Regions from separate parts of the Janthinobacterium sp. JC611 genome, predicted to be linked through region 2. Evidence: predicted binding sites of a transcription regulator. Region 2 holds the regulator's gene; each other region holds the start of a gene.
What was found. The regulator sigma-54, encoded in region 2, starts transcription at its own class of promoters, with help from an activator protein. The targets are predictions, from matches to a motif close to TGGCANGNAANCTGCTTT.
Positions count from the first base shown of each region.

Region 1: urtA (urea ABC transporter substrate-binding protein) is a predicted target of sigma-54. The motif match lies at 1,332-1,349, and genes of this name have one in related genera.
Region 3: J0O65_RS17250 (urease accessory protein UreD) is a predicted target of sigma-54. The motif match lies at 1,089-1,106, and genes of this name have one in related genera.
Region 4: J0O65_RS25245 (beta-propeller fold lactonase family protein) is a predicted target of sigma-54. The motif match lies at 5,038-5,055, and genes of this name have one in related genera.

Region 1 is NZ_JAFLJN010000044.1:241,892-249,412, forward strand. Features, by position in the region: gene urtA (urea ABC transporter substrate-binding protein) at 26-1,279, opposite strand; gene J0O65_RS24870 (DUF4349 domain-containing protein) at 1,467-2,255, opposite strand; gene J0O65_RS24875 (transglutaminase-like domain-containing protein) at 2,272-2,883, opposite strand; gene J0O65_RS24880 (DUF2760 domain-containing protein) at 3,139-3,711, shown strand; gene J0O65_RS24885 (Hsp70 family protein) at 3,708-5,579, shown strand; gene J0O65_RS24890 (Hsp70 family protein) at 5,582-7,521, shown strand, end outside.
Region 2 is NZ_JAFLJN010000015.1:7,030-14,550, reverse strand. Features, by position in the region: gene rapZ (RNase adapter RapZ) at 1-672, shown strand, start outside; gene J0O65_RS11030 (enoyl-CoA hydratase/isomerase family protein) at 796-1,881, opposite strand; gene hpf (ribosome hibernation-promoting factor, HPF/YfiA family) at 2,015-2,374, opposite strand; gene J0O65_RS11020 (RNA polymerase factor sigma-54) at 2,444-3,922, opposite strand; gene lptB (LPS export ABC transporter ATP-binding protein) at 3,927-4,682, opposite strand; gene lptA (lipopolysaccharide transport periplasmic protein LptA) at 4,682-5,263, opposite strand; gene lptC (LPS export ABC transporter periplasmic protein LptC) at 5,289-5,900, opposite strand; gene J0O65_RS11000 (KdsC family phosphatase) at 5,943-6,476, opposite strand; gene J0O65_RS10995 (KpsF/GutQ family sugar-phosphate isomerase) at 6,476-7,510, opposite strand.
Region 3 is NZ_JAFLJN010000021.1:618,189-625,709, reverse strand. Features, by position in the region: gene J0O65_RS17255 (EAL domain-containing response regulator) at 1-1,006, shown strand, start outside; gene J0O65_RS17250 (urease accessory protein UreD) at 1,137-2,009, shown strand; gene J0O65_RS17245 (urease subunit gamma) at 2,035-2,337, shown strand; gene J0O65_RS17240 (urease subunit beta) at 2,368-2,697, shown strand; gene ureC (urease subunit alpha) at 2,699-4,399, shown strand; gene ureE (urease accessory protein UreE) at 4,413-4,937, shown strand; gene J0O65_RS17225 (urease accessory protein UreF) at 4,937-5,617, shown strand; gene ureG (urease accessory protein UreG) at 5,640-6,278, shown strand; gene J0O65_RS17215 (HupE/UreJ family protein) at 6,275-6,835, shown strand; gene J0O65_RS17210 (1-acyl-sn-glycerol-3-phosphate acyltransferase) at 6,832-7,443, opposite strand.
Region 4 is NZ_JAFLJN010000056.1:7,350-14,870, forward strand. Features, by position in the region: gene J0O65_RS25230 (PQQ-dependent methanol/ethanol family dehydrogenase) at 1-1,639, opposite strand, end outside; gene J0O65_RS25235 (DUF779 domain-containing protein) at 1,713-2,102, opposite strand; gene adh (aldehyde dehydrogenase) at 2,158-3,678, opposite strand; gene J0O65_RS25245 (beta-propeller fold lactonase family protein) at 4,017-4,973, opposite strand; gene J0O65_RS25250 (TonB-dependent receptor family protein) at 5,178-7,313, shown strand; gene J0O65_RS25255 (substrate-binding periplasmic protein) at 7,369-7,521, opposite strand, start outside.

The DNA.
Region 1 (7,521 bases), on a different contig from region 2:
CGATGACGATGCGACGCGCAAGCTCCTACAACTTCTGCTTGCCCTCATTGCCCTTGATAAACGGGCTCCACGGCTGGGCGCGTATTGTTTCCTTGGTTTTCCACACAACATTGAATTGCCCGTCGGCCTTGATCTCGCCGATCATCACGGGCTTGTGCAAGTGGTGGTTGCTCGCGTCCATGGTCAGGGTGAAGCCCGATGGCGCCTTCACGCTTTGGCCGGCCATGGCGGCGATCACCTTGTCCGTGTCCGTCGATTTCGCCTTTTCCACGGCTTGCGCCCACATGTGGATGCCCACATAGGTCGCTTCCATCGGGTCGTTCGTCACGACCGACCCCGCATTCGGCAGCTTTTGCGCCACGGCATACGCCTTCCACTGCTTGATGAAGGCCGCGTTGACGGGATTCTTGACGGACTCGAAATAATTCCACGCCGCCAGGTGTCCCAGCAGGGGCTTGGTATCGATGCCGCGCAGCTCTTCCTCGCCCACGGAAAACGCGACGACGGGCACGTCCGTGGCTTTCAATCCCGCATTGCCCAGTTCCTTGTAGAACGGCACGTTCGAGTCGCCATTGATGGTGGAAATGACGGCCGTCTTGCCGCCCGCGGAAAACTTCTTGATGTTGGCGACGATGGTTTGATAGTCTGCATGGCCGAACGGCGTGTAGACCTCGCTGATATCGCTATCCTTGACTCCCTTGCTTTTCAGGAAGGCGCGCAGGATCTTGTTGGTGGTGCGCGGATACACGTAATCGGTGCCCAGCAGCACGAAGCGCTTGGCGCCGCCGCCATCCTTGCTCATCAGGTATTCCACGGCGGGTATCGCCTGCTGGTTCGGCGCGGCGCCCGTGTAAAACACATTCTTTTCCAGCTCCTCGCCCTCGTATTGCACCGGGTAAAACAGCAGGCTGTTGAGTTCCTTGAAGACGGGTAAAACCGACTTGCGCGACACGGACGTCCAGCAGCCGAACACGACGGCAACCTTGTCCTGCGCCACCAGCTGGCGCGCTTTTTCCGCGAACAGCGGCCAGTTCGACGCCGGGTCGACGACGACGGCTTCCAGCTTCTTGCCCAGCACGCCGCCCCTGGCATTGATCTCGGCGATCGTCATCAGCGCCACGTCTTTCAGCGACGTTTCGGAGATGGCCATGGTGCCCGACAGGGAGTGCAAGATACCCACCTTGATGGTATCGGCGGCCCAGGCCGCCTGCATGGTGATGGACGTGGCCAGGGCGATTGCGCCGGCGGCGGCCGCTTTCAGGATGATGCGTCGTGACATGGGGACTCCTGTGATGGGTTCGTGGGGGTCGAGCTGGGCCTGCGATGTTGTTAAAGCAGAATGCATGCCAGCGCCAGCCGTCGTCCGCCATGGTGCGTGCCCGCCAGCGCCGCACGAAAAAAAACCTGGCTGCACAAGGACTGTGCAGCCAGGTTTCAGATTGCCGTAAAACGGTGCGCGGCAGGCCTTACATCTTGCGCGGTGCACCTCGCAAACGGCGCCAGCCCTTGCGTCCCAGCGGGAACAGCAGCACGAACGCGATCAGCCACGGCAGGATATAAGCCATGGCCGTGATGGCGTTGGCCACGCCTTCCGACAGGTTTTCCGTGAAATTGCCCAGCGCGCGCTTGACGGGCCGCCAGAACGATTGCTTGCCTTCGGCGCTGATGGCCACGTTCAGCAAGTCCGTATCGATGCGCTGCATCAACAGGGCGTGGGCCGCCGTCGCCTGCTCCAGCTCCACTTGCACGGTGGCCAGTTCCTTGCTCACCTTGATCAGCGCATCGACGTTCGTGCCCGAGCGCTTTTCCAGGTCTTGCAGCTGCGCCTGGTATTGCTTGAGCATCTCCAGGCGCTTCTTGCTGTCGAGCACGGGACGGCCCAGGTCTTCCACCTTGGTGCCCTGGCTGGTGACGTCGCCTTCGGCCGCGACCAGCGCGACGAGCTTCCTGATGCCGGCCGGCTTGGCGCGCATGCTGATGCGCGCATGCACGTAGCGCCCGCTGTCGAGGCTGGAATCGAGCAGCAGGCAGCCGTTTTCCGTATCGGCCTTGCAGGCGGCCACCACTTTTTCATACAGGGGCCGCACTTGCGCCTCGTGCGTATCGACGCTGACGTTATGTTCATAGGCAAGAAACTCGCTGCCCGCTTCCTTGCCATCGAGGCGCGCGGCGCTCGATTGCCCGCCGCTCTCGCCCTTGCCGCCGCAACCGGCCAGCAGCAACAGGCCGATCAAGCCAACATACACTTTTCTCATGTTTTCTTTCTGTAATTTACTTGCGCAGCGGCAGCAATTCGACATCGGGCAGGTGCGCCGCCACGTCCTGCACGGTCGCATGGCCCGTCAAGGACGCGATCACCTGCGGCAACGGCGCCGGCCAGATTTCCGGCAAGTCACGCTCTTCGGGCGCCAGCACGGGAAAGGCCAGTTGCTCCTGCGGCGGCGTGAAGGCGGCCGCGACGCCGGGCTTGTTGCCGCGCGCATCGATGCGGTACCAGCCGAAGTCTTGCAGATACACGGCGTTCAAGCCATGCAGGCAAAACGGCGGCCCCACCTCGCCCACGGCCAGGCGCTGGTAGCACAGGCCGGCCGGAATGCCGTTGGCGCGCAGCAGCGCGGCCAGCAGATGGCTCTTCGCATAACAGTATCCCGTGCCATGCTGCAAGACGTCGGACGCGCGGCAAGTGACGGGATTGCGCTGGTAATCCCAGCTGTGGGCGATCTCGTCGCGCACAAAGGCAAAGCAGCGGGCCGCGATGGCGGCGTCGCCCGGCGCGCCTGCCGCCAACTGGGCTGCCTTGGCGCACACGGCCGGATGGTCGCTGTCGATATACTGGCTGCTGGCCAGATAGATGGAAAAGTCGGGGGAAAAGTCGGTAACCATGGCATCAAGGTCATGCGAAAAGATAAAGCGCGATTTTAGTCGAAGCGGCATGAAATCGAGCGTTTCCTTGCGCAGGAACAAAGAAAAACCACGCATCCGGCTCGCTGCGCGGGGGCCGGCGACTTTGGCGGCGGCCCGGTAGCTGGTATCATGCGGGCAAACGCCAGCCGGTCCCATTGGGCCGGCGCATGCAACACCCTGCGAAGCGGCCCCCGCCGCCGACGCCTCCCCTACAGATCAGAGAAACGAGTTCCTATGAGCACACCATCGTCCCACCCATCGTTCTGGCGCCGAGTCCCGCTGGCTTTCGGCGCCTTCTTCAGCACCCTGTCGGACGCCGCCTATGCGGCCCGCGTGGAAAAACTGTCCCTGCCCGAGGCTGCGCCCGTCGCTCCCGTCACTCCCGTGGCGCCTGCTCCTGCGCCAGCGCCCGTGATTTTGAAAGAAGCGACGCCGGACGCGGCCCTGCAATTGCTGGCCCTGCTGCAACGCGAAGCGCGCTTGATCGACTTCACCCAGGAAAACCTGGGCAGCCATGCCGACGCCGACATCGGCGCGGCCGCCCGCGTCGTGCATGAAGGCTGCGCCAAGGTCATGCGCGAATACTTCACCATCGCCCCCGTGCGCCAGGAAGCCGAAGGCAGCCGCATCGTGCTGCAGGAAGGTTTTGATTCCGCACAAGTGCGCCTGACGGGCAACGTCGTCGGTTCCGCGCCGTTCACGGGCACCCTCAGCCACCGCGGCTGGCGCGCTTCCAGCGTGCGCTTGCCGAAGCTGAGCGAGCAGCACGACGCCGCCATCCTGGCACCGGCCGAGGTGGAACTGTGAACGATCAAACCAACACCACCGCGCGCTACGCCATCGGCATCGACCTGGGCACCACCCACAGCGCGCTGTCGTATGTGAACCTGGTCGAAAGCGACGGCGAGCAATCGAGCCACGGCGTGCTGAAAGTGCCGCAGCTGTCGGCGCCGGGCACGGTAGAAGAGCTGCCGCTGCTGCCATCGTTCGTCTACCTGCCGCACGCCGATGAAGTGGCGGCGGGCGACCTGGCCCTGCCCTGGGTGACCGAGGAAGCGCAAGCGCTGTTCGTCGTCGGCGAAATGGCCCGCAGCCGCGGCGCCACCACGCCCATCCGTCTGGTCTCCAGCGCGAAAAGCTGGCTGTGCCACCCGGGCGTGGACCGCCGCGCGGCCATCCTGCCGAACGACGCGCCGGCGGAAGTGGCGCGCATCTCGCCCATCACGGCCGCCACGCGCTACCTGACGCACTTGCGCCAGGCCTGGGACAACGCCCACCCGCAAGCGCCGTTCGCCGAGCAGGAAATCACCGTCACGATTCCCGCCTCGTTCGACCCGGCCGCGCGCGAGCTGACGATGGAAGCGGCGCAGGCGGCCGGCTACACCTCATTGACCCTGCTGGAAGAGCCGCAGGCGGCCCTGTACAGCTGGATCCAGACCAGCGAGGGGCGCTGGCGCAAGGAAGTCAAGCCGGGCGACATCATTTTAGTGGTCGACGTGGGCGGCGGCACCAGCGACTTTTCGCTGATCGCCGTGCTGGAACGCGACGGCGTGCTGGAACCGCACCGCGTGGCCGTCGGCGAACACATCCTGCTCGGCGGCGACAATATGGACCTGGCGCTGGCCCACCTGGTGGCGCGCAAGCTGGCCGCCAACGGCACCCAGCTCGACGCCTGGCAAATGCGCGCGCTGACCTATGGCTGCCGCGGCGCCAAGGAAAGCCTGCTGGCCGACAGCGGCCTGGAAACGGCGCCCATCGTCGTGCCAAGCCGCGGCTCGAAACTGATCGGCGGCTCCATCCGCACGGAACTGACGCGCGCCGAAGTGTCCACCTTCATCCTCGACGGCTTCTTCCCCCAGGTGGAAGCGTCGAGCCGCCCCGCCGTGCGCACGCGCGCCGGCCTGACGCAACTGGGCTTGCCGTATGCGCAGGACGCGGCCATCACGCGCCACCTGGCCGCGTTCCTGGGCCGGCAAGTGGCGGCGACCGCCGAACTGGAAGGCTTCGCGGGCCGCCAGTCGGCAGACGCCAGCTTCCTGCACCCGACGGCCGTGCTGTTCAACGGCGGCGTCTTCAAGTCCGACCTGCTGGTCCAGCGCATCATGGCCACCGTCAACGACTGGCTGTACATGGAAGGCGCGGAACCGGCGCGCATGCTGGCAGGGGCCGACCTGGACCTGGCCGTCGCGCGCGGCGCCGCCTATTACAGCTATGTGCGGCGCGGCCATGGCGTGCGCATCCGCGGCGGCACGGCCAGTTCCTTCTATGTCGCCATCGAGTCGGCCATGCCGGCCATCCCCGGCATGGAACCGCCGATCCAGGCCCTGTGCGTGGCGCCGTTCGGCATGGAAGAAGGCAGCGAGCTGGAACTGCCGGGCCAGCAATTCGGCCTGGTCGTCGGTGAACCCGTGCACTTCCGCTTCTTCGCCTCGTCCACGCGCCGCAACGACCAGATCGGCGACTTGCTCGACTTCTGGGGTCCCGATGAATTGCAGGAACTGAGCGAAATCCAGGCGACCTTGTCCGCCGAAGGCCGGTCGGCCGGCGACGTGGTGCAGGTGAAACTGCACGCGCGCGTCACGGAAGCGGGCACCCTGGAGTTGCTGGCGGTGTCTACCGACGGCGCCGAGCGCTGGAAGGTGGAATTCGACGTGCGCGGCACGCCGCAGCAATAGGCATGCGCAGCGCCGCGGGCAAGCCGGCCTTCCTGGTCGGCATCGACCTGGGCACCACCAACACGGTGGTCGCCTATGCGAATGCGGCCGATGCCGCCGATGCGCAGGCGGGCATACAGCTGTTCGCCATCGAGCAGCTGGTCGCTCCCGGCGAAGTGGGCGCACGCCCCCTGCTGCCGTCCCTGCGCTACCACCCCGCCCCCGGCGAACTGGCGGCGGGCGACTTGACGCTGCCATGGCCGCAGCACGAGGTGGCTGGCGTCGAGCATGCCGTGCTCGGTGCCCTGGCGCGCCAGCTCGGCGCGCAAGTGCCGGGCCGGCTCGTGTCCAGCGCGAAGAGCTGGCTGTCGCATGCGAACGTGGACCGCCAGGCGCCGATTTTGCCGTGGGGCGCGGACGCCGACGTGGCCAAGGTGTCGCCCGTGGCGGCCAGCGCCAGCTACCTGGCCCATGTGCGCGCCGCCTGGAATCACCGCTTCCCCGAGGCTCCGCTGGAAAGCCAGGAACTGGTGCTGACCATTCCCGCCTCGTTCGACGAGGCTGCGCGCGCACTCACCCTGCAAGCGGCCCGCATGGCGGGCTTGCCGGCGCTACGCCTGGTGGAAGAACCGCAGGCGGCCTTCTACGATTTCCTGCAGCGACGGCGCGCCACCCTGCGCGACGACCTGGCCAATACGCGCCGCATTTTAGTCTGCGACGTGGGCGGCGGTACCACGGATTTCAGCCTGATCGACGTGGCCTTCGACGACGATGGCGAACCGCAGCTCACGCGCAGCAGCGTGGGCAACCATTTGATCCTCGGCGGCGACAATATGGACCTGGCGCTGGCCCACCTGGTGGAAACGCGCATGGCCGCCGGCGTCGAGGGCGGCATGAAGCTGTCGGCCGCGCGCCTGTCGCAGCTGATGGAACGCTGCCGCGCCGCCAAGGAGCTGCTGCTGTCGATCGACGCGCCGGAGCGCGCGACCGTCACCCTGCTGGGCGCCGGCTCGCGCCTGATCGGCGCCAGCCGTTCCGTCGACGTCACGCGCGAGGAAGTGGCGGCGATGGTGGTCGACGGCTTCTTCCCGAGGGTGGAATTGAGCGAGGTGGCCAGAAAGGGCCGCGCCGGCATCGTCGAATTCGGCCTGCCGTATGCGCAGGACGCGGCCATCACGCGCCAACTGGCCAGCTTCCTGCAGCAGCATGCGGGGGAACTGCCCGACACGTTGCTGCTGAACGGCGGCGTGTTCCGCGCCGACGCGCTGGCGCGCCGCCTGGCCGACACCCTGGCCCACTGGCGGGGCCAGCCCCTGACCATCCTGCATAACGATAATCCCGACGTGGCCGTGGCGCGTGGCGCCGTCGCCTACGCGCTGGCCCGGCGCGGCCAGGCGCCGCGCATCGGCGGCGGTTCGCCGCGCAGCTATTTTCTCGTGCTGGGCGAGGCGGGCAAGGAGCGTCGCGCCGTCTGCATCCTGCCCCGCGGCAGCGCCAGCGGCGAAGAAATCCGCCTGACGGAGCGCCTGTTCGCGCTGCGCCTGGGCCGGCCCGTGCGCTTCCACCTGGCCACCTCCCTCTTTGAGGCGGGCGCGCCGCCACGACTGGGCGAGATCGTCGACCTGGACGCCGGCGAGTATCTGCTCCTGCCGCCGCTGGCCAGCGTGCTGCACGCCAGCGACGGCAATGACAAGCGCGAAATCACCGTGCAGCTGGCCACCGTCATGACGGAAGTGGGCACGCTGGAAGTGCATTGCGTGGCCGAAGCCGATGCAAGCGCGCGCTGGCTGCTGGAATTCCAGCTGCGCGCTGGCAAGGAGGAGCAAGACGATGGCGAGGCTCAAGCCGTCTCGCCGCGCGTGAAGGAAGCCATCGAGAAGATCGAGCGCATCTTCGGCGGCAAGGCGCAAAAGGTGGAAGTGAAAGAAGTGCGCCAGCTGCGCCAGCACCTGGAACGGGGCCT
Region 2 (7,521 bases):
ACCAGCCTGCCGCACAATGTGGCGCTGCTGCGCGACCAGGGGCACGACGTCAAGGTCATGTTCTTGACGGCCACCACGCATTCGCTGGTGGCGCGCTTCTCGGAAACGCGGCGCAGCCATCCGCTGTCGCATGAATTGCGTCCGAACCAGAATCCGGCCAGCCGCCGTACCCTGATCGAATGCATTTCGGAAGAACGCGAACGCCTGTCGACCATCGAGCAGCTGGGCCATGTGATCGACACCTCGGAACTGAGCGCAAACAAATTGCGTGCCTGGATCAAGGATATCGTCGCCTCCGAACGCGCGCCGCTGACCCTGTTCTTCGAATCGTTCGCCTTCAAGCTGGGCGTGCCGCTGGACGCCGACTTCGTCTTCGACGTGCGGGCCTTGCCGAATCCCTATTACGACCTGGCGCTGCGCCCCCTCGACGGCCGCGACGCGCCCGTGATCGCCTTCCTCGACGCGCAGCCCAGCGCGCTGGAACTGCTGGCCGACATCCGCGCCTTCATCGAGAAATGGTTGCCGTCATTTAAGTCCGACAACCGCAGCTACCTGACGGTGGCCCTCGGCTGCACGGGCGGCCAGCACCGCTCCGTGTACATGGCGGAGCGGCTGGCGCAATACTTCGGCCCCAACGAACGCGTGGTCTTGCGCCACCGCGAGCGCAGCTAGAGAACGCCAATAAAACCTACTGCGCGTCGGTATAGGTGGTCTGCGATGCTCACTGTGCGTAAAGCACAGTTCCGCTTCTCAACCACCTCTCCCTTCCGCTCGCTACGGTTTTATCCAGCGTTGTTACTTCAGATGATAAAGCGGATGCGCCTGCGCCGGCCAGACGGGCGCGAAGAAGCGCGCCACCATGGCCGCGTCGACCTCGTCCAGGCTGGCAGGGTTCCAGCGCGGCGCATTGTCCTTGTCGACCACCAGCGCGCGCACGCCCTCGAGCACTTCGCCATGTGCGAAATTGTGGCGCACCACCGTGCGCTCCATGCGCAGGCAATCGGCCACGCCCAGGTGGGCGCCCCGCTGCAGCAATTCCAGGGTCACCGACATCATCAAGGGAGAGCGCAGGCGCATGGCCGCCAGGGCCTTGGCGGCGAACGCGCCGTCGTCCTGCGCCAGCGAGGCCATGATGGCCGCCACCGAACCCGCGCCGAAATGGCGGTCCAGCGCCGCGCGCGCCGTGGCCAGGGCAGAAACGCCCGCCTCGGCCTGGAACGGCGCCGCCAGCGCCTTGATGGCCACCGGCAAGGCCTCGCCCGGCGTCGATTCGAACAGGGCCAGCAGCGCCCCCATCTGCGCCTCGGGCAGGTAGACATCGGCCAGGCCCGTGTACAGGGCATCGGCCGCGTTGATCGTCAAACCCGTCAAGCCCAGGTACAGGCCCAGCTGACCGGCCAGGCGGGACAGGAAATAACTGCCGCCCACGTCGGGAAACAGGCCGATATTGACTTCCGGCATGGCCATGCGCGTGCGGCCCGTGACGATGCGCAAGCGGTTGCCGGGCCCAGCTTGCGCCACGCCCATGCCGCCGCCCATCACCACGCCATCCATCACGGCGATATACGGTTTCGGGTAAAAATGAATTAAATGATTTAAAGCATATTCTTCCGTGAAGAAATCTTCCAGCAAGGCGCTGCCGCCTTGCGGCGTGGCCCGGCCCGCATCGTAAAAGAAGCGGATGTCGCCGCCGGCGCACAGGGCCTTGTCGCTGCTGGAGCGGATGACGACGGCGTCCACCTGCGGATCGTCGCGCCAGGCCAGCAGGGCCGCGCTGAGGGTGCGCACCATGTCCAGCGACAGGGAATTCAAGGCTTTGGGACGGTCGAGCACGATGTGCCCGGTGCGGTGGCGGATGGAGGTCTGGACGAAGTCGCTCATGGCAGGCAGGAAAGAAGTGAAAGTGCAAACATTCTAGCGCCTGCGCGGGGAACATTGCGTTCCGCTGGGCGCAAAAAAGGGCGCAAGATGTGCGCCCTTAGTTGATCACAGCCAGTTGAAAGTCGCGGCCCGCTCAGGCGGCGGCGAATTCTTCTTCCGAGCTGTCTGGCAGATGCTTGATCGCCTCTTTACCGTGCCCTTGCACTTTGGTTTTGTACTTCATCACTTGCCTGTCCAGCTTGTCGATCAGGGTATCGATGGCGGCATACAGGTCGTGCGCCAAGCTTTCTACATAGACAGTTTTGCCACTCAGACGCAGGTTGACTTCGGCCTTTTGACGTTTTTCTTTCTCTTTGAGGTTATCCACGGTCAGAATCACGGCGATATCGATGACTTGATCGAAATGACGTTTCACGCGCTCCAGTTTCGTTTGTACGTATTCACGGATGGCTGGTGTCACTTCGAGATGATGTCCGCTGATGGTGAGATTCATACACACTCCTAAAGATGATCGGGTTCGTGCGGTCCATCGTATCCGGCCCGCAGAGGAACCGAAAAAAACTTACAAACACTTACGCAGGCTCACTGGCGGAATTTTTAATGCTTCCCGGTATTTGGCAACAGTACGTCGCGCAATCACCATGCCTTGTTCCCCCAGCATGTCCGCAATCTTACTGTCGGATAAAGGATTTTTAGGGTCTTCTGCTCCTGTCAGTTGCACGATCAATGCCCGTATCGCCGTCGATGACGCTTCGCCCCCCGCTTCGGTGGCGACGTGGCTACCAAAGAAATATTTCAACTCGAACATGCCGTGCGGGGTCAGCATGTACTTTTGAGTTGTTACCCGCGAGATAGTACTCTCGTGTAAACCCAGTGTATCAGCTATTTCACGGAGCACAAGGGGACGCATGGCAACGGCCCCATGCGAGAAAAAGTTCTTTTGTCTTTCTACTATCGCCTGCGCCACGCGCAGGATCGTGTCGAAGCGCTGGCGCATGTTCTTGATCAGCCACTTGGCTTCCTGCAACTGCGCGCCCATGGCGCCCTCGCCCTTGCCCTGCTTGAGCAGGTTGGCGTACATGGCGTTGACGCGCAGGCGCGGCATGACGTCGTTGTTCAGGGTCACTTGCCAGCCATTGCGCGCGCGCTTGACGACGACGTCAGGCACCACGTAATCGGACACGTCCGAGGCGAATACGGCGCCCGGATGCGGATTGCACTGGCGAATCACCGTCTGCGCCTCGCGCAAGTCTTCATCGTCGCAATCGAGGGCTTTTTTCAGCTTGTTGAAGTCGCGCTGGGCAAACCAGGCCAGGTGCTTTTCCACGATGACGAGGGCCATGCGCCGCGTCACCATGGCAACGTGCGGCAAGCGCTTGATTTGCAGGGCCAGGCATTCGGACGCATTGCGCGCGCCCACGCCGGGCGGATCGAAACTTTGCAGTAGCGACAAGGCCGTGCGCATCTCGTCGGCGTCGATTTCCAGCTCTTCCGGCAGGCGCGCCAGGATGTCGTCGAGCGACTCTTCCAGGTAGCCATTGTCGTCGAGCGCATCGATGATCAGCTCGACCAGCGCGCGGTCGCGCAATTCGAGCACCGTCACGCGCATCTGCTCCATCAGGTGCTCGCGCAGGGTGCAGTGATGGGCCTCCAGTTGCGGGCGCGAATCTTCGTCGTCGGGCGCCTTGCCCCGGCTCGCCTCGCTCCAGTCGCTGTCGCCGCCGTCCGCAGCGGCCGGGCCGTCACCGGCCTCGCCGTCAAACGCCTCCGCTTCGGCCGGCGCCGCGGGCGCCTCCTGGCCTGGCGGCTGGGGCGGCGCTTCGGCCGGCGCGGCCGTGGAACTCAAGGCCCCGTCGGACAGCAGGCGCAGCGAACGGTCGAGCGGATCGTCGAGGCGTTCGAGCAAGGGATTGTCCGTCAGCAATTGCTCCAACTCCTGGTGCAATTCCAGGGTAGACAATTGCAACAGGCGTATCGATTGCTGCAACTGCGGCGTCAGTGCCAGGTGCTGCGAAGTGCGCAGCTGCAATGATTGTTTCATTGGCTTACATGCGGAAGTGTTCGCCCAGATAGACCCGGCGTACCGACTCGTTCGCGATGATGTCGTCGGGGCGTCCCGACGCCAGTACCGAGCCCTGGTTGATGATGTAGGCACGGTCGCAAATACCCAGCGTCTCGCGCACATTATGATCGGTGATCAGCACGCCGATATTGCGCTCCTTCAAGAAGCGCACGATGCGCTGGATCTCGATCACGGCGATCGGATCGACGCCGGCGAACGGTTCGTCGAGCAGCACGAAACGGGGATCGGTGGCCAGCGCGCGGGCGATTTCCACGCGGCGCCGCTCGCCGCCGGACAGCGACAGGGCCTGGTTCTCGCGCAGCTTTTCAATCTGCAAGTCGGCCAGCAGTTTATCCAGGCGCTCATCGATCTCGGCCTTCGTCAACGGTCGGCCTTCGACGGTCTGGATTTCCAGCACGGCGCGGATATTGTCTTCCACCGTCAGCTTGCGGAAGACGGACGCTTCCTGCGGCAGGTAGGACAGGCCCATCTGCGCGCGGCGGTGGATCGGCAGGCTGGAAATGTCCACGCCGCTGATGTCGATGCTGCCGCCGTCCGACGGCACCAGGCCGACGATCATGTAGAACGAGGTGGTCTTGCCGGCGCCGTTCGGGCCCAGCAAGCCCACCACTTCGCCGCATTCGACTTGCAGCGAGACATCATGCACGACTTGGCGCTTGCCATAGGTTTTTTGCAGCCCGCGAACGATCAGGGTGCTGCCGCAACGAGTATTGTCCATTATTTCTTTCCTGGCGCAGGCGTGGCCGGCGCTTTCTCCGCCGCCGGCGCCTTGGTCTTCGGCTGGATCACCATGCGCACGCTGCCGCCATCGGCGGTGCTGGTGCCGCTGTCGGAATTTTCCATCGCAAACACTTCCTTGCGGCTGTCATACGAGATGAAGGCGCCATTGGCCACGTCGGTCACTTTCGTGCCTTCCAGGCGCGTCAGCTTGGCTTTGGAAAACAGTTTCACCACTTCCGTCTTGTTGTCGTACTCCACGCGCTCCGCTTCGCCCTCGACCCACAGGTCGCCCGCGCCATCGCGCTTCTGGCGGAAGGTGGCCAGCTTGCCGGGATCGGCCCAGAAGGTGATGAACTGGTAGCCTTGCGGGTCTTCCGTGATCAGGGCCCGGCCCGCCTTCATGGTCAGGGTGCCCTTGACCAGCACGACGTCGCCCGTCAGGGTACGCACCTGCTTGACGTCGTCGACATGGCCGCTGCGCGCCGTGATGACGGCTTCCTTCTCGGAATCGGCTTTCTCGGCATGCGCCACGCCTGTCATGGCCAGAGAAAATACGGTCAACAGCAAGATGTTCTTCATAATATGGTTTCCTTGTTTCATTCTGTCATTTTGCCGCCGCGGCCGGGCGCGGTTTCGGCGGGAGGACCATGCGCAACGCATTCTGCACTTCCACCACGCCGGTGGCGTTATTGGCCTTCATGCCGATGCCATTGATGCGCGAGGCGCCCGTCAGGATATCGACAGGCACGTCCGTTTCCATTCTTTCCTCGTCCGGGAACACCGTCAGCGCTTCCGTCCTGACCGTCAGGTTCTGCGCCTTCGGACTGGCCACGCGGTCGATCACGACCTTGCGGTGCAGTTGCAGCCGGGTATTGTCCTGGTCGATATGCGCCAGTTCCGCATGCATGTTCAACGGCGGCATGCCGGGCGTGAGCTTGCGCACGAAAGGCTGGTCGATATCGGACGAATCGTCCAGCGGATAATGCGTGAGCTTGGTGCCCGAGACGATATAACTGGGTTTACCCGTCAAATCCATGCGCACCATGCTGAAATTGGTGATGAAATAGTCGGGCTCATCCAGATGCTTGCTGGCCGTGATGTCCTGGCTGTTCTTGTTCATCACCTCGAGCAGCCAGAAGCTGCCCAGCGCGACGACAACCGCGCCCAGCATGGTAAAAATCATGCGCCAGCGATGGGCGCCTCCTGGCTTACGCATAGGGCTTCACTCTTTCAAAGGTCACTGGCGAGGCGGCGCGCCTCACTCCAGGAACGGCGCCATGACGCGCGCATAGTTGTCCTGGGCGCGCAGCAGGAATTCGCAGATCTCGCGCACCGCGCCGCGGCCGCCGCCGGCCTGCGTCACATGGTGCGCCAGCCCCTGCGCCTCCGGACGCCCGCCCGGCACGCTGACGGCAAAGCCGACGCGCTTCAGGATGGGCGCGTCGATGACGTCGTCGCCGATATAGCCGCATTGTTCTTCCGTCAAGCCCGTCAGCGCCAGCAGTTCGCGAAACGGCGTCAGCTTGTCATGGCCGCCCTGGTGCACATGGGTAATGCCCAGGTCTTGCGCGCGGCGCGCCGTGATCGCCGAGCGGCGCGCGCTGATGATGGCCGTCTGCACGCCCGATTCCTGCAGCAGCTTGATGCCCAGGCCATCATACACATTAAACGTTTTCATCATCTCGCCGTCCGGGCCGAAATGCAGGCTGCCGTCGGTGAGCACGCCATCGACGTCAAAGATCATCAGTTTGACCTTGGCCGCGCGCGCCAGGTTATCCGCCACGCTGTCCATCAGATCACCTTCGCTTGCGTCAGGTCATGGATATGCAGCGCGCCCACCAGCTTGCCGTCGGCATCGACGACCAGCATCTGGTTGATGCGGTACTGCTCCATCACGGCCACGGCGTCGACGGCCAGGCGTTCGGGCGCGATGCTGCGCGGCTGCGCATGCATGACGTCGCGGATCGCCACTTGCGTGAAATCCTGCACGCGCTCGAACATGCGGCGCAAATCGCCATCCGTAAACACGCCCACGGGACGGTCGTCCGCATCGACGACGGCCGTCATGCCCATGCCCTTCTTCGTCATTTCTTCCAGCGCCTGCAGCAGCGAGGCGTCCACCGGCACCTTCGGCACCCGTTCGCCGCTGCGCATGACGTCATGCACGTGGGTGAGCAGGCGGCGGCCCAGGGCGCCGCCCGGATGCGAACGGGCAAAATCTTCTTCCTTGAAGCCGCGCAAGTCGAGCAAGGCCACGGCGATCGCGTCGCCCAAGGCCAGGGTGACGGTGGTGCTGGCCGTCGGCGCCAGGTTCAGCGGACAGGCTTCTTTCTCAACAGAAATATCCAGGTGCACGTCGGCCAGCTGGGCCAGGCTGGAGTTCGGTTTGCCCGTCATGGAAATGAGTACGCCGCCCATGCGCTTGACGACGGGCATGATGGCCATCAGTTCCGACGATTCGCCCGAATACGAGATGGCGATAAACGCATCGTCCGAGGTGACCATACCCAGGTCGCCATGGGCCGCTTCGGCCGGATGCACGAACAGGGCCGGCGTGCCGGTGGAAGCGAGGGTGGCGGCAATCTTGCGCGCGATATGGCCGGACTTGCCGATGCCCGAGACGACGACACGCCCTTTGCATTGCAGCAACAGCGCCACGGCGCGGCCCACGCTGTCGTCCGTGGCCAGGCGCGCGTGCAGGGCGTTGATGGCGTCGGACTCGATCTGCAAGGTGGTGCGGGCCAGCGCGACGGCGCGCTCGGTCATCGCTTGCATGTCAATTCGATCAAAAGCTTTCAGCATTGTTTTTTCATGGGTTACACTCATGCCCAAAGTAT
Region 3 (7,521 bases), on a different contig from region 2:
GGCGCTGGCGCAAACCATCCTGGCCGGCTTGCGCGAAGAGCTCAGCGTCGATGGCGAGCGCCTGGCGCTGACGACCAGCATCGGCATCGCCATGTGCCCGGCCGACGGCGACAGCCTCGACGACGTGCTGCGCCACGCCGACACGGCGCTGGTGCGCGCCAAGGAAATGGGGCGCGACCATTACGCCTTCTTCACGGAGCGCATGGGCAGCGACATCCGCGCCCGCCTGGCGATGCAGCAGCAGCTGCGCGGCGCCATCGGCCGCGATGAATTCGAAGTGCACTACCAGCCGCAGATGTGCTTGCGCACGGGCGCCATGCTGGGCGCCGAAGCCCTGCTGCGCTGGGAAAATCCGGTGCTGGGCAAGGTGCCGCCCGGCCTGTTCATCGCGCTGGCCGAGGAATACGGCTCGATCACGGCCATCGGCGAATGGGTGCTGGAAAGCGTCTGCGCGCAGATCCGCGCCTGGCACGACGCGGGCCTGGGCAGCATCAAGGTGGCCGTCAACCTGTCCGGCAAACAGTTCGCGCAGGACCGCACGGTGCCTTTCGTCGAGGCGACCTTGCGCAAATACGGCATCGCGCCCGCCTGCCTGGGGATCGAGATCACGGAAAGCACGGTGATGGGCGACCCGGACAAGGCGGTGGCGGCCCTGACGCGCCTGAAGGATATCGGCGTGGGCATTTCGCTCGACGACTTCGGCACCGGCTATTCCAGTCTCGGCTACCTGAAGCGCTTTCCCATCGACGTGCTGAAAATCGACAAATCCTTCGTCGACGACGTCACCACCAGCAGCAGCGACGCGGCCATCGCCCGTTCCGTCATCTCGCTGGCGCACAACCTGGACATGCGCGTCATCGCCGAAGGCGTCGAAACGCGCGAGCAGGTGGCCTTCCTGACGGAACACGGCTGCGACGAAATGCAGGGCTATTATTTCAGCCGTCCCCTGGCCGCGCAAGCCTTGACGGCGCTGCTGCGCGAACGGCGCACGCTGCCCCTGGCGTGAGCGTCGCGCCGCAACGGATGCACCATGCCGGTGCGTCCGCTGCGGCGCGGTGCACGATTCTCACTTTTCCTTTCCCTGGCGCTGGCACATATCCTGCTTAGGTAATCGCTTATTTACGCGATAGTCCCGCATGCCAGACAGCACCCATCCAGCCATGCCGAATCAGGCCGCGGCCAGCCCACACGGCGCCTGGCAGGCGCAGTTGCGCCTGGGCTTTGCGCTGCACGATGGCGTCAGCCGCCTCGTCGAGCGCACGCACAGCGGTCCCTTGCGCGTGCAAAAGCCCCTGTATCCGGAAGGCGATGCCGTTTGCCACGCCATCATCATCCATCCGCCCGGCGGCGTGGTGGGTGGCGATCAGCTGGCCGTCGACGCCACGGTGGGCGAGGGCGGGCACGCCTTGCTCACGTCGCCGGGCGCCGCCAAATGGTACCGCGCCAACGGCCACGTCTCGGGCCAGCACCTCGTGCTGCGCGCGGGCAGGGGCGCGGCCATCGAGTGGCTGCCGCAGGAGAGCATCTTCTTCGACCAGGCTTGCGTGCGCCTGCGCCACGAGGTGGAACTGGCTCCGGACGCCGGCTACATCGGCTGCGACATCGTCTGCCTGGGGCGCGGCGCCTCGGGCGAAATCTTCAACACGGGCAGCATCGGCCAGCAGGTGCAGATCCGCCGCGGCGGCAGGCTGCTGTGGTGGGAGCAGGGCGAGCTGGCCGGCGGCGGCGCCCTGATGGCCAGCCCGCTGGGATTGGGGGGACACACGGTGTGCGCCACCCTGATCGCCGTCGGCACGCCCGTATCGGCCGCCGTGCTGGCGGCCGTGCGCGAGATCGCCGTGCCGGCCGGTGCCGCGTTTGGCGCCACGCACATGAAAGCGCTGGTGGTGGTGCGCCTGCTGTGCGGCGACAGCGAGGCGGCGCGCCGCATCATGCTGGCCGCCTGGCGGCTGCTGCGCCCCGCCATGCTGGGACGCGACGCCGTCGTGCCCCGCATCTGGAACACTTGATCAGGAAAGAAACGCAAGGAAAACCATGGACCTGACTCCCCGCGAAAAAGACAAGCTGCTCATTTTTACGGCCGCCCTGCTGGCCGAACGGCGCCTGGCGCGCGGCTTGAAATTGAATTATCCGGAAGCGGTGGCCCTGATCAGCGCCGCCATCATGGAAGGCGCGCGCGATGGAAAATCCGTGGCGCAGCTGATGTCGGACGGTACGAAAATACTCTCGCGCGCGGACGTCATGGACGGCATCGCCGAGATGATCCCCGACATCCAGGTGGAAGCGACCTTCCCCGATGGCAGCAAGCTGGTGACCGTGCACCACCCGATACCGTAACCAACCAAGCGACATTGACAGGAGCCCCTCATGACCCCAGGCGAATACCAATTGGAAGAAGGCGAAATCAGCTTGAATGCCGGGCGCGCCACGGCCACCGTGGTGGTGGCCAACCGGGGCGACCGGCCGATCCAGGTCGGCTCGCACTTTCACTTTTTCGAGGTCAATCCGGCGCTGGCCTTCGAGCGCTGGCGCGCCTACGGCATGCGCCTGAACATCACTGCCGGCACGGCCGTGCGCTTCGAGCCGGGCCAGCAGCGCACGGTGGAACTGGTGGCGCTGGCGGGCGAGCGCAAGGTCTATGGCTTCAATGGCGCAGTGATGGGCGAACTGCAAGACACCCCACCGGGAAAGGATTGAGATGGCCAGCATTCCCCGCAGCGCTTACGCCGAGATGTTCGGTCCCACCAAGGGCGACCGCATCCGCCTGGCCGACACGGAACTGTTCATCGAGATCGAGCATGACTACGCGATCCATGGCGAAGAGGTGAAATTCGGCGGCGGCAAGGTGATCCGCGACGGCATGGGCCAGTCGCAGCGCTGCGCGGCAGAGGTGATGGACACCGTCATCACGAACGCCGTCATCCTCGACCACTGGGGTATCGTGAAGGCCGACATCGGCCTGAAAAACGGCCTGATTTTCGGCATCGGCAAGGCGGGCAACCCGGACATCCAGCCCGGCGTGACCCTGGCCATCGGCGGCGCGACCGAGATCATCGCGGGCGAAGGCCTGATCGTCACGGCCGGCGGCGTCGACACGCATATCCACTTCATCTGCCCGCAGCAGATCGAGGAAGCGTTGATGAGCGGCGTGACCACCATGCTGGGCGGCGGCACGGGACCGGCCGTCGGCACGGCCGCCACCACCTGCACGCCGGGACCGTGGCATTTGCACGCCATGCTGGCGGCGGCCGACGCCTTCCCGATGAACCTGGGCTTCATGGGCAAGGGTAACGTCAGCCTGCCGCTGCCGCTGGAAGAGCAGGTGCGCGCGGGCGCCATCGGCCTGAAACTGCATGAGGACTGGGGCAGCACGCCGGCCGCCATCGACAACTGCCTGTCGGTGGCCGACCGCATGGATATCCAGGTGGCGCTGCACAGCGATACCCTCAACGAAGGCGGCTTCCTCGAGCATACGCTGGCCGCCTTCAAGGACCGCACCATCCACACGTTCCACACGGAAGGGGCGGGCGGCGGCCATGCGCCCGACATCATCGCCGCCGTGGGGCAGGCCAACGTGCTGCCGTCGTCGACGAATCCGACGCGCCCCTTCACCGTCAACACGCTCGACGAGCACCTGGACATGCTGATGGTGTGCCACCACCTGGACCCGGCCATTGCCGAAGACGTGGCGTTCGCCGAGTCGCGCATCCGCCGCGAAACCATCGCCGCCGAAGATATCCTGCACGACATCGGCGCCATTTCCATGATGTCGTCCGACTCGCAAGCGATGGGGCGCGTGGGCGAAGTGATCATGCGCACCTGGCAGACGGCGCACAAGATGAAGGTGCAGCGGGGCGCGCTGGCGCCCGACACGGCGCGCAGCGACAACTTCCGCGCCAAGCGCTACATCGCCAAGTACACGATCAACCCGGCCATCACGCATGGGATATCGCACGTGGTGGGCTCGATCGAGGCGGGCAAGATCGCCGATATCGTGCTGTGGAAGCCGGCCTTCTTCGGCGTCAAACCGTCGATGATACTCAAGGGCGGCATGATCGCCGCCGCGCAGATGGGCGACCCGAACGCGTCGATTCCCACGCCGCAGCCCGTGCATTACCGCATGATGTTCGGCGCCTTCGGCGGCGGCCTGAAAAAGTCGTTTACCTTCGTCTCGCAGGCGGCCTGCGAGCTCGATATCGGGCATCAGCTCAAACTGAATAAATCCGTCATCGCCGTGAAAAACATGCGCGGCTTGCGCAAGGCCGACATGATCCACAACGGCGCCACGCCGCACATGGAAGTGGACCCGGAAACCTATGCCGTGCGGGCCGACGGCCAGCTGCTCGTGTGCGAGGCGGCCGCCGTGCTGCCGATGGCGCAGCGTTATTTTCTATTCTAAGCGGGAGACAAGCATGCTCACTTTGCATACCAAACTGGCGGCGGACGATCACCGCGCCGCCGTTGCTCAACTGGTGCTGCCCTACGACCAGCGCGAAAAATGCCGGCTGCGCGCCGTGCTGTCGAATGGCGACGACGTCGCCGTGTTCACCGTGCGCGGCACGGTGCTGCGCGACGGCGAACGCATGACGGGACCGGAAGGCCAGGTGGTGCAAATCGTCGCCGCGCGCGAGCCGACCTACCTGGTGCGCTGCGCGGATGCGCACACGCTGCTGCGCTGCGCTTTTCATTTGGGGAACCGCCACACGCAGGCGCAGGTGGGCGACGGCTTTTTGCGCATCCGCAAGGACGTGGTGCTGAAGGAGATGCTGGAAGGCTTGCACGCCAGCGTCATGGAAGAAGATGCGCCGTTCGAGCCGGAGGCGGGCGCGTACGGCGGCGGCCATGGCCATCACGACGGCCACGGCCAGCATTTGCTGGCACCCGTGCCGCTGCGGCAGAAAATCCACCGTCCGGGCGACGTGCCAGGCGCCGCATGATGCAGGCGTCGGCCCTGCTGCATCTGCTGCAATTCGCCAGCCCGGCCCTGCCGATCGGCGCCTACAGCTATTCGCAGGGGCTGGAAGCGGCGCTGGAATCGGGCCTGGTGAAGGACGCGGCCACGGCGCGGGACTGGATCGCCCAGCATCTGGCGCAGGTGGTGGCGCGCTGGGAAGCGCCCCTGTGCTGGCGCCTGATGCAGGCGTTCGAGGCGCAGGACCTGCACGCGGTCGCGCGCTGGAGCGAGCGCTTCATCGCCTCGCGCGACACGGCGGAATTTCGCGCCGAAACCATCCAGATGGGCTATTCGCTGACCAAGCTCCTGGCCGAGCTGGGCGTGGCCGACGGCGTCTTGATCGACATGCTGCAGGGGCAGCCTGAAGTGGCCCTGCCCACGGCCTATGCGTGCGCCGTGGCGGCGCTGGCGATTCCGCGCGAAGAGGCGCTGCTGGCCATGCTGTTCGCGTGGGCGGAAAACCAGGTGCTCGTCTGCGTGAAATCCGTGCCGCTGGGGCAGGTGGCGGGCCAGCGCCTGCTGCTGTCGCTGCGGCCGGAACTGGAAGCGGCGGCCCTGGCGGCGCAAACCTTGCAGGACGACGAGATGGGCAACTGGGCGCCCGGCCTGTCGCTGCTGTCGATGCGGCACGAAGTGCAGTACAGCCGCCTGTACCGTTCCTGAATCATTTTATGAGAGAGCAAACATGACCTCACTATCCTCCAATCCGCTGCGCGTGGGCATCGGCGGGCCCGTCGGCTCGGGCAAGACGGCCCTGTGCGAAATGCTGTGCAAGGGCATGCGCGAGCGCTACGACATGGCCGTCATCACGAATGATATTTATACCAAGGAAGACATGGAAATCCTGCTGCGCGCGGACGCCTTGCCGGCCGAGCGCCTGATGGGCGTGGAAACGGGCGGCTGCCCGCACACGGCCATCCGCGAGGATGCATCGATCAACCTGGAAGCGATCGCGCGCATGCAGGCCGATTTTCCCGAGCTCGACTTGATTCTGGTCGAATCGGGCGGCGATAACCTGGCCGCCACCTTCAGCCCGGAATTGTCGGACTTGACCATTTACGTGATCGACGTGGCGGGCGGCGAAAAGATCCCGCGCAAGGGCGGGCCCGGCATCACGCGCTCCGATTTGCTCATTATCAACAAGACGGACCTGGCGCCCTACGTGGGCGCCAACCTGGACGTGATGGCGCAGGACGCCAAACGCATGCGCGGCGAGCGCCCCTTCGTGTTCACCAACCTGCGCAGCGGCGACGGCGTGCAGCTCGTCATCGATTTTATCCGCGAGCAAGGTTTGCTCGATCAACCAGGCAAGGAGCTGCAATGAGCGCAACACTGATGAAGAAAACGGCCGCCGTGGCGGCGCTGTGCCTGCTGGCCCTGCCAGCGATGGCCCACCCCGGTCACGGCGGGAGCGCCGGCTTCCTGGCCGGCTTCGCCCATCCGTTCACGGGTGTCGACCATTTGCTGGCCATGCTGGGCGTGGGTATCTGGGGCGGCCAGCAGCGCCGCGGCTGGGGCCAGCCGGCCACTTTCCTCGGCATGATGCTGCTGGGCGCGCTGGCCGGCATGGCGGGCTTGACGGTGCCCGGCCTGGAAACGGGTATCGCCGCCACTGTGGCGCTGGTGGGACTGGTCATCGCGCTGGCGCTGGCCTTGCCGAACTGGCTCGGCATGGGATTGGTGGGCCTGTTCGCGCTGGCGCATGGCAATGCGCATGGCCAGGAATTGCCGGCAACAGCGGCCGCATGCGGTTTCATGCTGGCCTCGGTTGTCCTGCTGGGTGCAGGGCGTTTCCTCGGCCAGGTGCTGGCCGAGCGCATGCTGCGTGGCGCCGGCGTGGCCTTGACGGCCGCCGGCGTGGTGTTGCTGGGGCTAGCTTAAGCGCCAGGGCGCTTGTCGGACAACACGATGGGCGCCGCCTTTTCCGGGTGCAAGCCCTGGTGGCCCGCATACACGGCGGCGATGGCGGCCATGTCGGCCTCCTTGTCGCCCGTCAAATATAAATGGTCGACGACGCCCAGCACCTTGTTCGGGTAGTCGATGTAGACCAGCAGCAAGGGCACCTTGGCCGCCAGGGCCAGGTGGTAAAAGCCGCTTTTCCAGTTCGGCCGGTAGCTGCGCGTCGCTTCCGGCGTGATGGCCAGCCAGTACCAGTCGGCGGCCAGCATGCGTTCGGCCTGGCGCCCGATGGTGCCGCTGGTGGTGCTGCGGTCGACGGGTTCGCCGCCCAGATAGCGCAGCACCTTGCCCATCGGGCCGCGGAACAGCGAATCCTTGGCCAGCCAGCGGAACGGCAGGGACAGCGCCCATTTGCCGAACAGGCCCACCATGAAATCCCAGTTCGAGGTATGCGGGTAGACGACGGCGATGCCGCGCGGACCGGGCAGGGGGCGAAAGCGCATGCGCCAGCCAAACAGGTGCAGCACGCGCAGCGCGCAGCGCTGGTGCCAGGTCGGCAAGTCGCCCGCTTGTACAAATAAATCGTCCATTGATACCCTTCAGTGACACTGTTCTAATGGGATGGCGCTGGTGGCCATTTTCCTTGAAGCAAAATTCTGCGCAGGCAT
Region 4 (7,521 bases), on a different contig from region 2:
CGCCCCACAGCGGCACCGCGCCACCCCAGCCGGAAACGACGGCCACATATTGCGTGTCGCCATCCTGCCAGGTGACGGGCGGCGCCACGACGCCGGAGCCCGTCTGGAATTTCCACAGTTCCTTGCCCGTCTTCGCGTCGACGGCTTTCAGGAAACCTTCCGGCGTGCCGTAGAACACCAGGTTGCCCGCCGTGCTCATCACGCCACCCCACAGCGGCGCGTTGTTCTTGATTTCCCAGACGATCTTGCCCGTCTTCGGATCGACGGCGCGCATGGCGCCGATGTAGTCGTCAAACAAAGGCTTGATGGTGAAACCGGCGCCGAGGAAGGCGCCGCCCTTCTTGTAGCTGATCGGCTCGTTCCAGATATCCATGCCCCATTCGTTCGCGGGAACGTAGAACAGCTTGGTTTGCGGCGAGTACGCCATCGGCATCTGGTTTTTTGCACCGAGGAAAGCGGGTGCGGCAAACACGGTCGTGCCCTTCTTGCCTTCCTCGCCCTTGGTCGGGTCGCCAGGGCGGCCGGCGGGAATAAAGTTCGGCCGGCCCGTCTTCAGGTCGATGCTGCTGGCCCAGGTGATTTTCTTCACGAACGGAAAGGCATTCTGCAGCTTGCCCGTGTTGGCGTCGATCACGTAAAAGAAACCGTTGCGGTCGGCCTTGCCGCCGTAGCGCTTGCCATCCATGTCGAAGGTGACGAACTCGTTGGCGCCGTCGAAGTCCCAGGCATCGTTCGGCGTGTTTTGATACGCCCACTTGATCTGCCCCGTTTTCACGTCCAGCGCCACGGTGGACGACGAGTACAGATTGTCGCCGGGACGCAAGTGGCTATTCCATGGCGCCGGGTTGCCCGTGCCGAAATACGCGAGCCTGGTTTGCGGATCGTAGGTGCCGCCCATCCACGTCGAGGCGCCGCCCGTCTTCCACAGGTCGCCGGGCCACGTCTTGTTCGCCGTGCCGGACACGCCGTTGTCGATGGCCTTGCCATCCTTGTCGTAGCGGTGGCCCATATGGCCCTCCACCGTCGGACGGCTCCACACGAGGTCGCCCGTCATCGGGTTGCGCGCCTCGACCCGGCCCACGATGCCGAATTCCCCGCCCGACACGCCCGTCAGCAACAATCCTTCGGCGATCAGCGGCGCGGCCGTCATCGAATAACCAGCCGCGTAGTCATCGACTTTTTCCTTCCAGACGATCTTGCCCGTGTTCTGGTCCAGCGCCACCAGATAGGCATCGAGCGTGCCGAAAATCACCAGGTTGCCATACAGGGCCGCGCCGCGGTTGACCACGTCGCAGCAGGGCATGATGCCGTCCGGCAAGCGATGCTCATACTTCCACAGCTTGGCGCCCGTTTTCAGGTCGACGGCAAAGATGCGCGAATACGATGCCGTGACGAACATCTTGCCGTTGTGAATCAGCGGCTGCGATTCCTGGCCCCGCTGTTTTTCACCGCCAAACGAAAACGACCAGGCCGGCACCAGCTTGGCCACAGTCTTGTCATTGATCTGCGTCAGCGGCGAGTAGCGCTGCCCCTGCGTGCCCATGCCGAACGACAGCACGCTGGCCGGATTCTTCGCCGTGCTGTCGAGCATGGCGGTCGTGACATTGCCCACGTCGGCCGCCTGGGCCAGCGTGGCCATGCTCAAACCGACGAGTATCCCCATGATTTTTTTCTGCACAATCATCTCCCTCTGTTATTAGTATGTGTATATATCAGGTGCTGCCGTGGTCGCGCGGCTGCGCATGCAGCAAGGCGCACTCTTCGTCCGTGAACAGGCGCGAGCGCGTCAGGAAGCGCTTGCCCGTGCCGTTGTCGAGTGAAAACATGCCGCCATTGCCATCGACCACATCGATAATCAACTGGGTATGCTCCCAGTACGCGAATTGCTCGAGTCCCATGTAGAACGGTGTGCCATTCAAATTGCCGAGATAAATGTCGGTGTCGCTGACATCGAACTCGCCCAGCGCATAGCACATGGGCGCGCTGCCGTCGCAGCAGCCGCCCGACTGGAAAAACATCAGCGGGCCGTGACGCTGGCGCAATTTGTCCATCATGTCCAGCGCCGCATCGGTGGCGACCACCCTGGCAATTGCTGCACTCATGGCATCCCTTTCTGCGCGCCGCGCCCGATGAACAGGCGCGGCGCCTGTTGCCGGTTTAGAAGAAGCCCAGGGCTTTCGGGCTATAGCTCACCAGCAAGTTCTTCGTTTGCTGGTAGTGGTCGAGCATCATCTTGTGGTTTTCGCGGCCGATACCCGATTGCTTGTAGCCGCCGAACGCGGCGTGGGCTGGATACAGGTGGTAGCAATTGGTCCACACGCGGCCCGCCTGGATGGCGCGGCCCATGCGGAAGGCGCGCGAACCGTCACGCGTCCACAAGCCGGCGCCCAGGCCATACAAGGTATCGTTGGCAATCGCCAGCGCGTCGGCCTCATCCTTGAAGGTGGTCACGGACACGACGGGCCCGAAAATCTCTTCCTGGAAGATGCGCATCTTGTTATTGCCCTTGAACACCGTCGGAAGCACGTAGTAGCCGCCTTCCAGGTCGCCCGCCTGCGTGTTGCGCTCGCCGCCGGCCAGTACTTCGGCGCCTTCCTGGCGGCCGATGTCGAGGTAGGACAGGATTTTTTCCAGCTGCTCCTGCGACGCTTGCGCGCCGATCATGGTGGACGAGTCGAGCGGGTTGCCCTGTTTGATGGCGGCCACGCGTTTGAGGGCCCGTTCGATGAATTTTTCGTAGATCGATTCCTGGATCAGCACGCGCGATGGGCAGGTGCACACTTCGCCCTGGTTCAGCGCGAACATGGCAAAACCTTCCAGGCACTTGTCGAAATACTCGTCGTCCGCATCCATCACGTCTTCAAAAAAGATGTTCGGCGACTTGCCGCCCAGCTCCAGGGTGACGGGAATCAGGTTTTGCGCCGCATAACCCATGATCAAGCGGCCCGTGCCCGTTTCGCCCGTGAAGGCGATCTTGGCGATGCGCTTGCTCGACGCCAGCGGCTTGCCCGCTTCCAGGCCGAAACCGTTGATGATGTTCAGCACGCCCGGCGGCAGCAGATCGCCGATCAGCTCGACCAACACCATGATGGAAGCGGGCGTCTGTTCGGCCGGCTTCAGCACGACGCAATTGCCGGCGGCCAGGGCTGGCGCCAGTTTCCACACGGCCATCAGGATCGGGAAATTCCACGGAATGATCTGGCCCACGACGCCCAGCGGCTCGTGGTAGTGATAGGCATAGGTTTCCGCATCGATTTGCGCGACGGAACCTTCCTGGGCGCGGATGCAACCGGCGAAGTAACGGAAATGGTCGATGGCCAGCGGAATGTCGGCATTCATCGTTTCGCGGATCGGCTTGCCGTTGTCGATGGTTTCCGCCGTGGCGATCAGGCTCAGGTTCTGTTCGATGCGGTCGGCGATGCGGTTCAGGATATTGGCGCGCTCGGCAGGTGAGGTCTTGCCCCAGGCATCCTTGGCGGCATGCGCGGCATCGAGCGCCAGCTCGACGTCTTCCGCCGTGGAACGGGCGATTTCGCAAAACGGCAAGCCCGTGATGGGCGTGATGTTGGGGAAGTATTCACCTTTTACTGGTGCAACGAATTTGCCGCCGATGTAATTGTCATAGCGTTGTTTGAAGGGATTGGCGACGCCCAGTTTGCTGATGTCTGCGAGATTCATGTCGTCCTCTATCGGGTTAATTAGAATGGAACTGCGTTAATTAAAATCAAACGTCCTGGTACAGATGGGGTGAGTACACGGAGTCTTCCGCAAATGCCGTGCCAGCTCGCCGTCTCACGACAAATTTAGCCGGTTTTACCCTTGTTACAAGGGCGTGGCGTCAATCCCGGCGCGCTTTTCGGCGCATGCGCGGGGCATGAAAGGCAGGCGTTCGGCTGTTGGCGTTTTGAACAGGGTGGCGGCCTCCTGTTCCAATCCGGGCCAGCCCTGCTGCTGCGCCCCTGCGCCGCTGCACAATGGAACAGGTGTACCAGACTGGAACACCCGCTCCCGTATCACTACCGAATCACCACGCCCCATGGCAATTCGCCTACGGCAATATCGGCCACCTTCCGCGCGCTGGCCGTGTCGATCACGGACACGCTGTTCGAGCGGCCATTGGCCACGTACAGCTTGGCGCCGTCCGGCGTGATGGCCATATTCCACGGGCGCTTGCCGACGGCTATGGTGGCCGTCACCTTGTTGCTGGCCGTATCGATCACCATCACCGTGCCATCGATGCCATTCGAGACATATACTTGCTTGCCGCTGGGATGGACCACGATGCCATTCGCATTCTTGCCGGCTGGAATGGTGGCAATCGCCTTGCGCGCGGCCATATCGATCACGTAGACGGCGTTGACCAGTTCGCACGCCACGTAGGCGCGGCCCGAATCCGGACTGAAACCGATGCCGCGCGGACGCAATCCCACGGCGATGGACGCCACCTGCCGGCGTTGCGCCACATCGATGACATCGACTTGCTCGGCCTCCTCCGCGCTGACCAGCAGCCAGCGCCCATCCGGGCTGAAGACGGCATGTTCCGGATTGCGTCCCTGTACCTTGATGTCGGCGAGCAAGGTGCCCGACTGACCATCAAGCAAGGCCACGCTATTGTTTTCCTCGACGGCCACGGCCACGTGACTACCGTCTTGCGAGGCGCTGACGCCTTCGGGCGACTTGCCCAGCGTCACCGTGCGCACGGGCGCGCCGCCAGCGTTGTCGATCAGCAGCAAGGCGCTGCTGGCCGCGTCCGTGACAAACAATTGTCGTCCGGTGGGGTCGGCGGCGATGCCGCGCGGACGCTGGCCTGCCGCGATCTGGCGCAGGACCTGGTCGGTAGCCGTGTCGATCACGCTCAAGGTGCCCGATTTTTCATTGGGGACATAGGCAAACGGAGCGGCCAGGACGGCCGTGCTGGCAAGCGCAGGCAGCAGCCAGCACACCTGGCGCAAGCGCGAGAAGAAGTTGGGCATAATTACCTTTTCAATGGCAAAACGAGGGAAAGGCGCGCGGTAGCGGCGCCTCTGACAATTGCTGTATGCAAACGCCGTGCCACTGACACGCGTATAATTTCAGCCCACCAATGGAGACATGGCAGGCATATTGCTTGATACACCTACGCAGACCTGTACCGCGCACGCGATCAAGCAGGCTTTTATTCACATTGGAGAATCCGCATGCAACACCGTTTCCGCCTGAACACCATCGCCAGCCTGTTTGTCGCCGGCAGCGCCACCCTCGCCCCCCACGTCTTTGCCGCCGAGGCCGCAGATCCGGGCGCACAACTGATGGATACGGTGGTCATCAGCGGCAGCCGCATCGCCCACCCCAGCCAGGAAGTGCCGGCCTCGATCGACGTGGTCGACAGCGCCCGCATCCAGGAGGGTCAAATCCGCGTCAACGCGTCGGAAGCGCTGGCCGCCGTGCCGGGCCTGGTCGTGCAAAACCGCCAGAACTACGCGCAAGACTTGCAGATCTCGTCGCGCGGCTTCGGCGCCCGCTCGGCCTTCGGCGTGCGCGGCGTCAAGCTGATCAGCGATGGCATTCCCGCCAGCATGCCGGACGGCCAGGGCCAGGCCGCCACCTTCAACCTCGATACGGCCGAGCGCATCGAAGTGCTGCGCGGACCGTTTTCCGCCATCTACGGCAACCACTCGGGCGGCGTGATCCAGCTGTTTTCCAAGGATGGGCAAAATCCCCCGTCCGTCGAATTGAACGTGACGGGCGGCAGCTACGGCACCAGCAAGGTGGATCTGTCGGCACAAGGCCAGGCGGGCGGCATCGGTTACGTGCTCGACGGCTCGCGCTTCCGCACGGACGGCTTCCGCGACCACAGCGCCGCCACGCGCGAACAGGCGTTCGGCAAGATCACCGTCAAGCCGAATGCGGACAGCAAGCTGACCATCGTCGCCAACAGCCTGCATCAAGGCAATACGCAAGACCCGCTGGGCGTCACCTGGGCGACCTTTGCAGCAAACCCGCGCGCCGGCGAAATCGACACCACCGATACGCAAAACCCGAAGCGCACCCTGGCCGAGCGCTACAACACCCGCAAAAGCATCGACCACCAGCAGATCGGCGCCACCTACGAGCAATCGTTCGGCGATGACCGCCTGCACGTGATGGTGTATGGCGGCAACCGTGACGTGATCCAGTACCAGGCGTTTACCAAGGGTTTCCAGGCGCCAGCCAGCCATTCGGGCGGCGTGGTCGATTTCCAGCGCCAATTCTATGGCATCGACACCAACTGGCTGCACGTGAACCAGCTGGCTGGCGGCAAGCTGAGCACCACCATCGGCATCGACTATGGCCGCTCCAGCGATGACCGCACCGGCTATGAAAACTTCATCGGCAATAGCTTTGGCGTAAAGGGCAAGCTGCGCCGCGACGAACAGAACGTCGTGTCCAGCCTCGATCCGTATCTCCAGGCGGAATGGCAAGGCGGACCGTGGCAGCTGAGCGCAGGTGTGCGCTACAGCAAAATGAAAGTGGCGGTCGACGACCATTTCCTCAGCAACGGCAACGACAGCGGCAGCCTGGAGTTCAGCCACACGACGCCGGTGCTGGGCCTGCTGTACAAACTGACGCCGAACGTCAACGTCTACGTCAGCGCCGCGCGCGGCTTCGAAGCGCCCACCCTGAACGAACTGTTTTACTCGGGCACGGGCGGCGGCTTCAATTTCAACTTGAAGCCGGCCACCAGCACCAACCTGGAAGCGGGCGTCAAGGCCAGGATCAATAACAACACGCATGTGAACGCAGCCGTGTTCCAGATCAAGACCAATGACGAGCTGGTGGTCGACAAGTCCAGCGGCGGGCGCACCAGCTACCGCAATGCGGGTAAAACCTTGCGCCAGGGCATGGAAGTGTCGCTGGATTCGAACCTGCCGTATGGCTTCACGACCAAAGTGGCGCTGACCAGCCTGCACGCCGTGTATGACCAGGCGTTTGGCAACGTGCGCGAAGGCAGCCGCTTGCCGGGCGTGCCCAGCGCCAACCTGTTCGCGGAACTGGCCTGGAAAGATACATTCGACCGTGTTGGCGCGGCGCTGGAAAGCGTGGCCAGCAACCAGGTATATGCGGAAGACAGCAACATCGAAAAACCGGCGCCCGGCTACACGGTGTTTAACGCGCGCGTGAATGCCAAGCAAAGCGTGGGCAACTGGCGCTTCAAGGAATTTGCCCGTCTGAACAATCTTTTTGACAAGACCTACGTGGGCTCCGTCATCGTCGGCGACAGCAACAAGCGCTACTATGAAGCGGCGCCGGGACGTAACTGGTTGCTGGGTGTCAGTGCCATGTATTCCTTCTAATTAAAAAGCCCGCGCATCGGAAGATGCGCGGGCTTTTTAACGAGAGCAAGCCAAGTCAGGGCCGTGCTTCCTTCACCCCATATTTCTCGAAGATGGCTTTCAATTCGCCGCTGGCCGCCATCTCGTTCATGGCCGCCTGCAGCAACTTGGCCACGTCCAGCTGCTGGCGGCTGACGGCCAGGCCCACGGCCCAGCCGGCACGCGGCAA